DNA from 2 places in the Propionicimonas sp. T2.31MG-18 genome. Region 1 is predicted to be linked to the other one. Evidence: riboswitches for the same ligand, from Rfam matches in the RefSeq annotation. Region 1 holds a riboswitch; the other holds the start of a gene.
What was found. A riboswitch is a leader RNA that binds a small molecule or an ion and turns the genes downstream of it on or off. The one in region 1 is predicted to bind cobalamin.

Region 2: another riboswitch for cobalamin. It lies ahead of cobI (precorrin-2 C(20)-methyltransferase); the one in region 1 lies ahead of ACFQQJ_RS00780 (hypothetical protein).

The regions. Positions count from the first base shown of each region.
Region 1 covers NZ_CAXWGX010000001.1:169,398-173,600, forward strand. Annotated here, with positions in the region: gene trmB (tRNA (guanosine(46)-N7)-methyltransferase TrmB) at 1-400, shown strand, start outside; gene truA (tRNA pseudouridine(38-40) synthase TruA) at 397-1,212, shown strand; gene ACFQQJ_RS00770 (class I SAM-dependent methyltransferase) at 1,263-1,811, shown strand; gene ACFQQJ_RS00775 (hypothetical protein) at 1,881-2,246, shown strand; cobalamin riboswitch at 2,322-2,463, shown strand; gene ACFQQJ_RS00780 (hypothetical protein) at 2,544-4,151, shown strand; gene ACFQQJ_RS00785 (hypothetical protein) at 4,148-4,203, shown strand, end outside.
Region 2 covers NZ_CAXWGX010000028.1:66,028-70,230, reverse strand. Annotated here, with positions in the region: gene cobF (precorrin-6A synthase (deacetylating)) at 1-505, shown strand, start outside; gene ACFQQJ_RS14855 (cobalt-precorrin-6A reductase) at 518-1,249, opposite strand; gene ACFQQJ_RS14850 (cobalamin biosynthesis protein) at 1,246-2,199, opposite strand; cobalamin riboswitch at 2,200-2,369, shown strand; gene cobI (precorrin-2 C(20)-methyltransferase) at 2,398-3,156, shown strand; gene cobM (precorrin-4 C(11)-methyltransferase) at 3,072-3,950, shown strand; gene cbiE (precorrin-6y C5,15-methyltransferase (decarboxylating) subunit CbiE) at 3,947-4,203, shown strand, end outside.

The DNA.
Region 1 (4,203 bases):
GGGACGGCTGGCGCGCCACGGCGTGGGCAACGTGCGGCTGGTGGTCGCCGACGGTGCGCAGGCGCTGGCGAGCGTGGTCGGCGAGGGAGAGCTCAGCGAGCTGTGGACGTTCTTCCCCGACCCGTGGCACAAGGCGCGCCACCACAAGCGGCGCCTGGTCGGGCCGGCGTTCGCCGCCCTGGTCGCCTCCCGGCTCGCGCCGGGCGGGGTGTGGCGGCTGGCCACCGACTGGGACGACTACGCCGAGGCGATGCGCGAGGTGCTGGACGCAGAGCCGGGCCTGGTGAACTGCCACGACGGGTGGGCCCCCCGCTTCGCTGCGCGCCCGGTGACCAAGTACGAGCGGCGCGGCCTCGAGGCCGGGCGCACCATCCACGACCTCGCCTACCGCCGCGCATGACCCGCTACCGCCTCGACCTCGGCTACGACGGCACCGGCTTCCACGGGTGGGCGGCCCAGACCGGCCTGCGCACCGTGCAGGGCGAGCTGGAGTCGTGGATCGGCCGCGTGCTGCGGCTGCCCGCGCCCCCGGTGCTGGCCTGCGCGGGACGGACGGACGCCGGCGTCCACGCCCGCGGGCAGGTGGCGCACGTCGACCTCGACCTGTCCGGGCCCGAGGACGTGGCCGCCACGCTCCAGCGCCGGTTGCGTCGCGCCCTTCCCGAGGACCTCGCCGTGCACAGCGTGCGGGTGGCGCCGCCGGGGTTCGACGCGCGCTTCGCCGCGATCTGGCGCCGCTACGCCTACCGCCTGGCCGACCGGACGCTCGACCCGCTGGTGCGGCACACCACGGCGACCGTCCGCGGCGAGGTCGACGTCGACCGGCTGAACGAGGCCGGCGGGGGACTGCTCGGGTTGCACGACTTCGCCGCCTTCTGCCGGGCGCGCGAGGGCGCGACGACGATCCGCGAACTCCAGGTGCTGCACGCCGTGCGCACCGCGGACGGCCGCGTCGAGATCGGCGTGCGGGCCGACGCGTTCTGCCACTCGATGGTGCGCTCGCTGGTGGGCGCCCTGGTGGAGGTGGGCACCGGGCGTCGCGACGGCGACTGGCTGCACGGTCTGCTGGAGGCGCCGGGGCGTGCGGGCGACGTGCCGGTGATGGCCGCGCGCGGGCTGGTGCTGGAGGAGGTCGGCTACCCGCCGGACGACCGGCTGGCCGACCGCGCACGCGAGGCGAGAGCGTTCCGGACCCTGGAGGAGCAGTCGTGAGCCACTACTTCCACACACCCACCGGCGAGGAGCACCGCCGCGAGGTGGGCATGCGGTTCTGGGACACCGACTGGACGTTCACGACCGCGGACGGGGTGTTCTCCGCCGACGGGCTCGACCTGGGCACGTCTGTGCTGCTGCGCGAGTCGGTGCCGCCGGCCGGGGCCACCCGGCTGCTCGACCTGGGGTGTGGGTACGGGGTGCTCGCCGTCGCGCTCGCCACCGCCTGCCCGGAGGCGGTGGTGGACGCCGTCGACACCAACGCCCGTGCGCTGGAGCTGTGCGCGGCGAACGCCACGGCCCACGGCGTGGGCGACCGCGTCCGTCCGCTGGCGCCCGCGGACGCCGACCCGGACGCCCGCTACGACGAGATCTGGTCGAACCCGCCGATCCGGATCGGAAAGGCCGCCCTGCACGAACTGCTGCTCACCTGGCTGCCGCGGCTCGCGCCGGGCGGGACGGCGCGCCTGGTGGTCGGCCGGAACCTCGGCGCGGACTCGCTCCAGGCGTGGCTCAACTCCTCGGGCTACCGCTGCGAGCGGGAGGCCAGCGCCAAGGGATTCCGGGTGTTCTCCGTGCGTGCTGAATCCGCGCCGTAGCCCTCCCCGCGGAGGCCCTCGCGTCCTAGGCTTGCAGCGTCGCTCCCTACGAGAACAGAAGGGCAACGCATGACTGAAGAGAACACCCCCAAGGAAGGCGCGGAAGGCTTCCTCGGCGGCCTGCTGGGCAAGGCCAAGGAGTTCGGCGAGAAGGCCAAGGACGTCGCCGGTGACGCCTTCGAGGCGGTGAAGGACTTCGCGGAGGACCTGCCCGAGAACGCCCAGAAGCTCGCCGCCGACGCGTCCGCGGCAGCGAAGGACTTCGCGGAGGACCTGCCCGAGAACGCCCAGAAGCTCGCCGCCGGCGCCCAGAAGCTGGCCGGCGACGCTGTCGAGAAGGCCAAGGACCTCATCGACGGGGACGCGGCTGCGGCCGAGCCGCCGGCACCGGCTCCCGCGGAGACCCCGGCCGACCCGCCGGCTCCGACCGCCTGACCTTGCCGTCCACGCAACGGGGTGCCCGATTCGGGCACCCCGTTGTACTTTTTGGTTCACCCCTTGTCACGGCCACCGTCGCCACCGCCCATGGGTTAGCCTGAGGCCACCTGAACCTTTGCAGGGGAACCCGGTGCAAGTCCGGGACTGACCCGCAACCGTGACGACGGCAACTGCCGTCCAAGTCGGAATGCCTGCACAAGTTCTGGCTCATTCACACCCGTCGTGGCATACGGGCGAGTCGGACGCGCGCAGTTGGCCCCGGATCACCTGGAGGCCCCGCGCGAAAGGACTTCCGTGTTCAACTCATTCCGACGATCCCTGGCTGCCGGGTCTGCGGTCGTGATCGCACTGCTCGGCCTGCCCGCCGTCCCGACCGCCGACGCCGCGCCCGCCGCCGCCGACGCCACCCGGGCCGCGAACTACCTGGTGCGCAATCTGCCGAAGACCGCCGACGGCGTCGGTGCCTCGGCCACGGTCGCGCTCGGCCTGGCCACCGCCAACGACTGCACCTACGCGCCCGCGCTGCGCACGCTGGTGAGCCAGATGGAGAAGGGCGCGAAGGGCTACCTGTACCCGGGCAAGAAGCTCAACCCGGCCCGCGCGGCCAACCTGGCGATCGCGGTGGAGGCGCTGGGCCTCAACCCGCGCAAGTTCGCCGGCTACAACCTCGTCTCGCTGGTCACCAAGGGCCTGCCGGCCGACGGCCGGATCGGCTCGTCGGACTCCGCGTTCAGCCAGAGCCTGGGCATCATCGCCCTCGACCGGGCGGACGCGACCATCCCGGTGACGCTGCTCACCAAGCTGCTCAGCCTCCAGGACGACACCGGCGCCTTCGGCTACGACTTCAACGGCTTCCAGGCCGACCCCGACACCACCGGCATGGGGATCCTCGCGCTGCACGCCATCGGCCAGCTCGACCCGCAGGTGGACGCGGCGAAGGACTGGGCCGACGACAACCAGGTGGAGGACGGCTACTGGGCGAGCTACTCCCCCGTCGACTCCACCGGCCTGCTCGGCTCCGCGCTGGCCGCAGAGGGCGAGGACGTCGCCACAGCCAAGACGTGGCTGGGGAGCGTGCAGAACGCCGACGGCGGGTTCCCGAACTCGCTGGACGAGGGAACCGCGTCTGACCTGATGGCCACCGTCGACGCGCTCTACCTGATCAGCGGCAAGAGCCTGCTCGACGCCTCGGTCAACCTGGGCAAGTGCCCCAAGAACGCGCCGAAGCTGCCGGCGGCCACCACCTCCTGCACCGGCGTGTGGGTGGTCGTCGACCGCGGCAACGGCCAGGAGACCGTGCGCTGCGCCACCTCGTACTCCACGGGCATCGCGGCGCTGAAGAGCGCCGGGTTCACCGTGAAGACCTTCAGCACCACGTGGGGCCCATCGGTGTGCCAGGTCACCGGCTTCCCGCTCACCTGCGATACGACGTTCGACACCGGCTACTGGAGCTACTGGCAGGCGACCCAGAATGAAGACGGCACGTGGGCTGCCTGGGACTACGCGTCAACCGGCCCGTCGAGTTCCACGCCCAAGAAGGGAGTTGCGGAGGGCCACCTCTGGGTTCCCACCGGCAGCTCAAACGATACGCTGAAGGTGAGCGTCCCCAAGGGCTACGCCGCGTCCCCCGTGCCGACGATCGAGAACCAGACCACCCCGGCCAGCACCACGCCGAAGGTCGGCGAGACCCTCGGAGCCGTCACCGGCACCTGGGATCCCGTCCCCGCCTTCAGCTACCGCTGGTACCGCAACGGCAGCTCGATCTCCGGCGCGACCAAGGCCACCTACAAGCTGACGAAGTACGACGTCGGCCGGGTGATCACGGTGAAGGTGACCGCGAAGCTCAGCGGCCACCAGACGGTGTCCCGCACGTCGCTTCCGACCGCGAAGGTCACCAAGTGAGGCGTCTCCTCCTCGCGGCCGCGCTGACGGTTCCCCTCGCCGTCGGCGCGGC
Region 2 (4,203 bases), on a different contig from region 1:
CCAGCGCCTCCGGCAGTGGGGCGCCGCCGTGGAAGCCGCCCTGCAGGACGGCCGTAGCGGCGGCTTCCTCGTCTGGGGCGACCCGAGCCTGTACGAGAGCACCCTCGCGATCGTGGACGAGCTGGCCGGACAGGCACCCACCGGCCAACCGCTGCGGCTCCGGGTGGTCCCCGGCGTGAGCAGCGTCCTCGCCCTCGCCGCCCGCCACCGCATTCCGCTCAACCGGCAGGGCCGGGCACTGCAGATCAGCCCGGCCCGACTGCTGCGGGGCGGCCTGCCCGACGGAATCGACGACGTGGTCGTGATGCTGGACGGCGGGCAGGCGTTCGCCACCATCGACCCCACCGGCCTGGACATCTACTGGGGCGCCTACCTCGGCACGGGCGACGAGATCCTCATCGCCGGGCCGCTGGACAAGGTGCGTGACGAGATCGCTGCCCGCCGCGCCGAGGCCAAGGCGCGCAAGGGCTGGATGTTCGACACGTACCTGCTGCGCCGCCGCTGATTCCGACCGCGCTCAGCGCGCCGCCGCCCAGGCGAAAGCCTCAGCGACCGTGGTGACGACCGGCACGCCCGACGGGACCGGCGGTCGGCGCACCGCCACGACCGGCACGCCGAGGTGCGCCGCAGCGTCCAGCTTGGCTTCCGTCGGGCCACCGGAGTCCTTGGTGACCAGCACGTCGATCGAGCGGCTGCGGAGCAGGTCGCACTCGGCCTCGAAGGAGAACGGCCCCCGCGCCCGCAGCACCTCCCAGCTGCCGGGTACATCGACCTCGGGGGCGTCGACGACACGCACCAGGACGTAGCGGTCCGTCCAGCCGGCGAACGCGGCGAGGCCCTGCCGACCGATGGCGAGGAACACCCGGGCCCCGAGCCGTTCGGCAGCGCGGCGAGCCCCGTCGAGGCCGTCCACCCACTGCCACCCGGCGGCCTCGGGCCGGCCCGCCCAACCGGGCCTCGACAGCCGCAGCAACGCCACTCCGGTCGCGGCACACGCGGCGGCGGCGTTCGCCGTGATCCGTTCGGCGAACGGGTGGGTGGCGTCGACCACCGCCGTGGTGTCGTGGGTGCGAAGGTGGGCTGCCAGTCCGTCAGCCCCGCCGAAGCCACCGATCCGCACCGCGCCGGCCGGGCGCCTCGGTTCGGCCACGTCGCCGGCCAGCGAGGTCACCAATGGCACGCCCGCGGCGACCAGGAGCCCGGCCAGCTCCCGCGCCTCGGCAGTGCCACCGAGCACCAGGATGCTCACCGTCGGCGTCCGAGGGACATCGCGAGCGCCACCGTCACCGCGGCGGCACCGGCCGACACGGCCAGCGCCAGACGGTTCGCGCGCGCCAGGTCCGCCGGCGCCGGCGCCGGGCCGAAGCCGAGCTCGCCACGGTCCTCGACCACCCCGCCGTAGGTGTTGCATCCGCCTAGGCGCACGCCGAGCGCGCCGGCGAAAGCGGCCTCCACCACGCCACCGTTCGGACTGGGGTGCTGCCCGGAGTGTTCCCGGACCGCACGAACCGCGTCGGACGGGTCGCCGCCGACCAGGGGCGCTGCGGCCGTCGCCAAAGCGGCGGTGAGCCGCGCCGGCAGCCAGTTCGCGAGGTCGTCCAGCTTCGCCGCCGCCCACCCGAAGTTGCGGTACCGGTCGTTGCGGTAGCCCACCATCGCGTCGAGGGTGTTGATCGCGCGGTAGCCGAGGAGGCCCGGGATGCCGGCCACCGCACCCCAGAGCAGGGGCGCGACGACCGCGTCGGAGGTGTTCTCGGCCACCGACTCCAGCGCGGCACGGGCGACCCCGTCGGCATCGAGCGACTGCGGGTCCCGGCTGACCAGGTTCGCGACCCGGGCCCGCGCCCCGGGCAGGTCGTCGGCGGCCAGCCGAGCGGCGATCGCCTCCGACTCCCGGGCCAGCGAGCGCCCGCCGAGCACCGCCCAGGTGGCGGCACCCGTGGCCAGCACGGACAGGACGGGCCGATCGCGCACCACCCGCTGGATCGCGCCGCCCAACAGGAGTGCGCCGCCCACCAGAACGGCCTCGTGCAGCACGCCGCGCGTCCGGTCGTCAGCGTACCGGCGCTGCTCGAGGGCGACGGCGAGCTGCCCGAAGCCGGCCACGGGGTGCCAGCGGCGCGGGTCGCCGAGCAGCTGGTCGGCCAGCCACCCCAGGCCGAGTCCGGCCGCGAGGACGCCGGTCCGCCGAGCTGCCATGACCAACCTTTCGTTGGTGGTAATTCTCCGTACTCGAGTGTGTCAGACTGAACACCGCAGAGATGTGCAGAGGAACTCCGGTGAGCCCGATGGGCAAGTCCGGGGCGGTCCCGCCACTGTAACCGGCTTCGTCCGGGAGCCAGGAACTCGCCTCACTGCAGAGCGACGACATCGGGCGAGGACACCTGAGGAGGCTCCATGGACAGCTTTGCCATTTCCACGCCTGCCCTGATCGGGGTGGGCGTCGGCCCGGGCGACCCGGAACTGCTCACCCTGAAGGCGCAGGCGGCGCTCGACCGTGCCGACGTCATCCTGGTTCCCAGCACCGAGGCCAGCGGCGACGATGCCGGGCGCGCCGAGCAGGTCGTGCTCGCCGGTTGTCCCGGCGCGGCCGGCAAGCTGCGACGGGTGCCCTTCAGCATGGCCCAACGACGGGGTGTCGGCGAGAAGCGCCGCCAGTCCTGGGAGGCGTCGGCCCAGGCAGCAGAGGCGGCGTTCGCCGGGGGCGCCACCACCGTTGCGTTCGCCACCGTCGGCGACCCGAGCGTCTACTCGACGTTCTCCTACCTCGCCGCCCACGTGCGCGCGGCGGTACCGGGGTTGACCGTCTCGGTGGTGCCGGGCATCACCGCCATGCAGGCGCTCGCCGCGGCCAGCCTCACCCCGCTCGTCGAAGGTCAGGAAAGCCTCAGCCTGGTGCCGGCTACCGCCGGCCTCGAGGCCGTCCGAACCGCCCTCGAACACGCCGACACCGTGGTCGCCTACAAGGGCGGGCGCCAGCTCGCCGCCCTCCTCGCCGTGGTGCGCGACGCCGGGCGGGACGGAGTGCTCGGGGTGGACGTCGGACTTCCGGGCGAGACCATCACCCCGCTGTGCGACGTCGACACCGACCGGGCGCCCTACTTCTCCACCGTCCTCGTCGCACCCGCCCGCACCGAGACCGGCGGCCGGCTGTGACCGGCGAGGTCGTGTTCGTCGGCGCCGGCCCCGGTGCCGCCGACCTGATCACCCTGCGCGGGGCGCAGGTGATCGCTCGGGCCGACATCGTGATCTGGGCGTCCAGCCTCGTCGACCCCGCCATCGTCGCCGGCGCCAGGCCGGGCGCCCTGGTGATCGACTCGGCCAGCGAGTCGCTGGAGGACATCACCCCGCTCTACCAGCGCGCCCACGACGAGGGCCTGCTGGTGGCCCGCGTCCACACCGGCGACCCGTCCATCTACGGGGCCACCGCCGAACAGCGGCGCATCTGCGACCGGATCGGCATCCCCCACCGCACGATCCCCGGGGTGTCCGCCTTCTCCGCCGCCGCCGCCCGGATGGACGCCGAGATCACCATCCCGGAGGTATCCCAGACCCTCATCCTCACCCGCCTCGAGGGCGGCCGCACCCCGATGCCCGACCGGGAGACCGTCCGCGGCTTCGCCGCGCACGGCGTCACGATGGCCCTCTACCTGTCGGCGGCCCGCAACAAGGTGCTGCAGGACGAGTTGCTGGCCGGCGGCTACCCGCCCCAGACACCGTGCATCGTCGGTTACCGCGTGAGCTGGCCGGACGAGCTGATGCTGCGCTGCCGCCTCGACGAACTGTCGGCGTCGATGAAGGAGCACAAGCTCTGGAAGCACACCGTGGTGCTCGTGGGACCCGCCCTCGCCGAGACCGCCCGCACTCGCAGCCACCTTTACCACCCCGGGTTCCGACACGAGTACCGGTCCGCCGACGGCACGCCGCTGGTCACGCGGGACCCCGCATGATCACCGTGTACGGGCTCCTCGGGCGCCCGAGCGTGGAACTGCGGATCGCGGCCGCGGCCGCCGACGTCGTCGTCGGCGGCGCCCGGCACCTCGACCGGCTCGACGTCGATGAGGATCGCCGCATCGTCCTCGGGTCGCTGGCTGCGGCGATCGAGCAGCTGGGCTCCGGTCGCGCCGAGGCCGAGGTGGTCGTCGTGGCCAGTGGCGATCCTTTGTACTTCGGCGTGGTACGCGCCCTTCGGGCTGCGGGGCT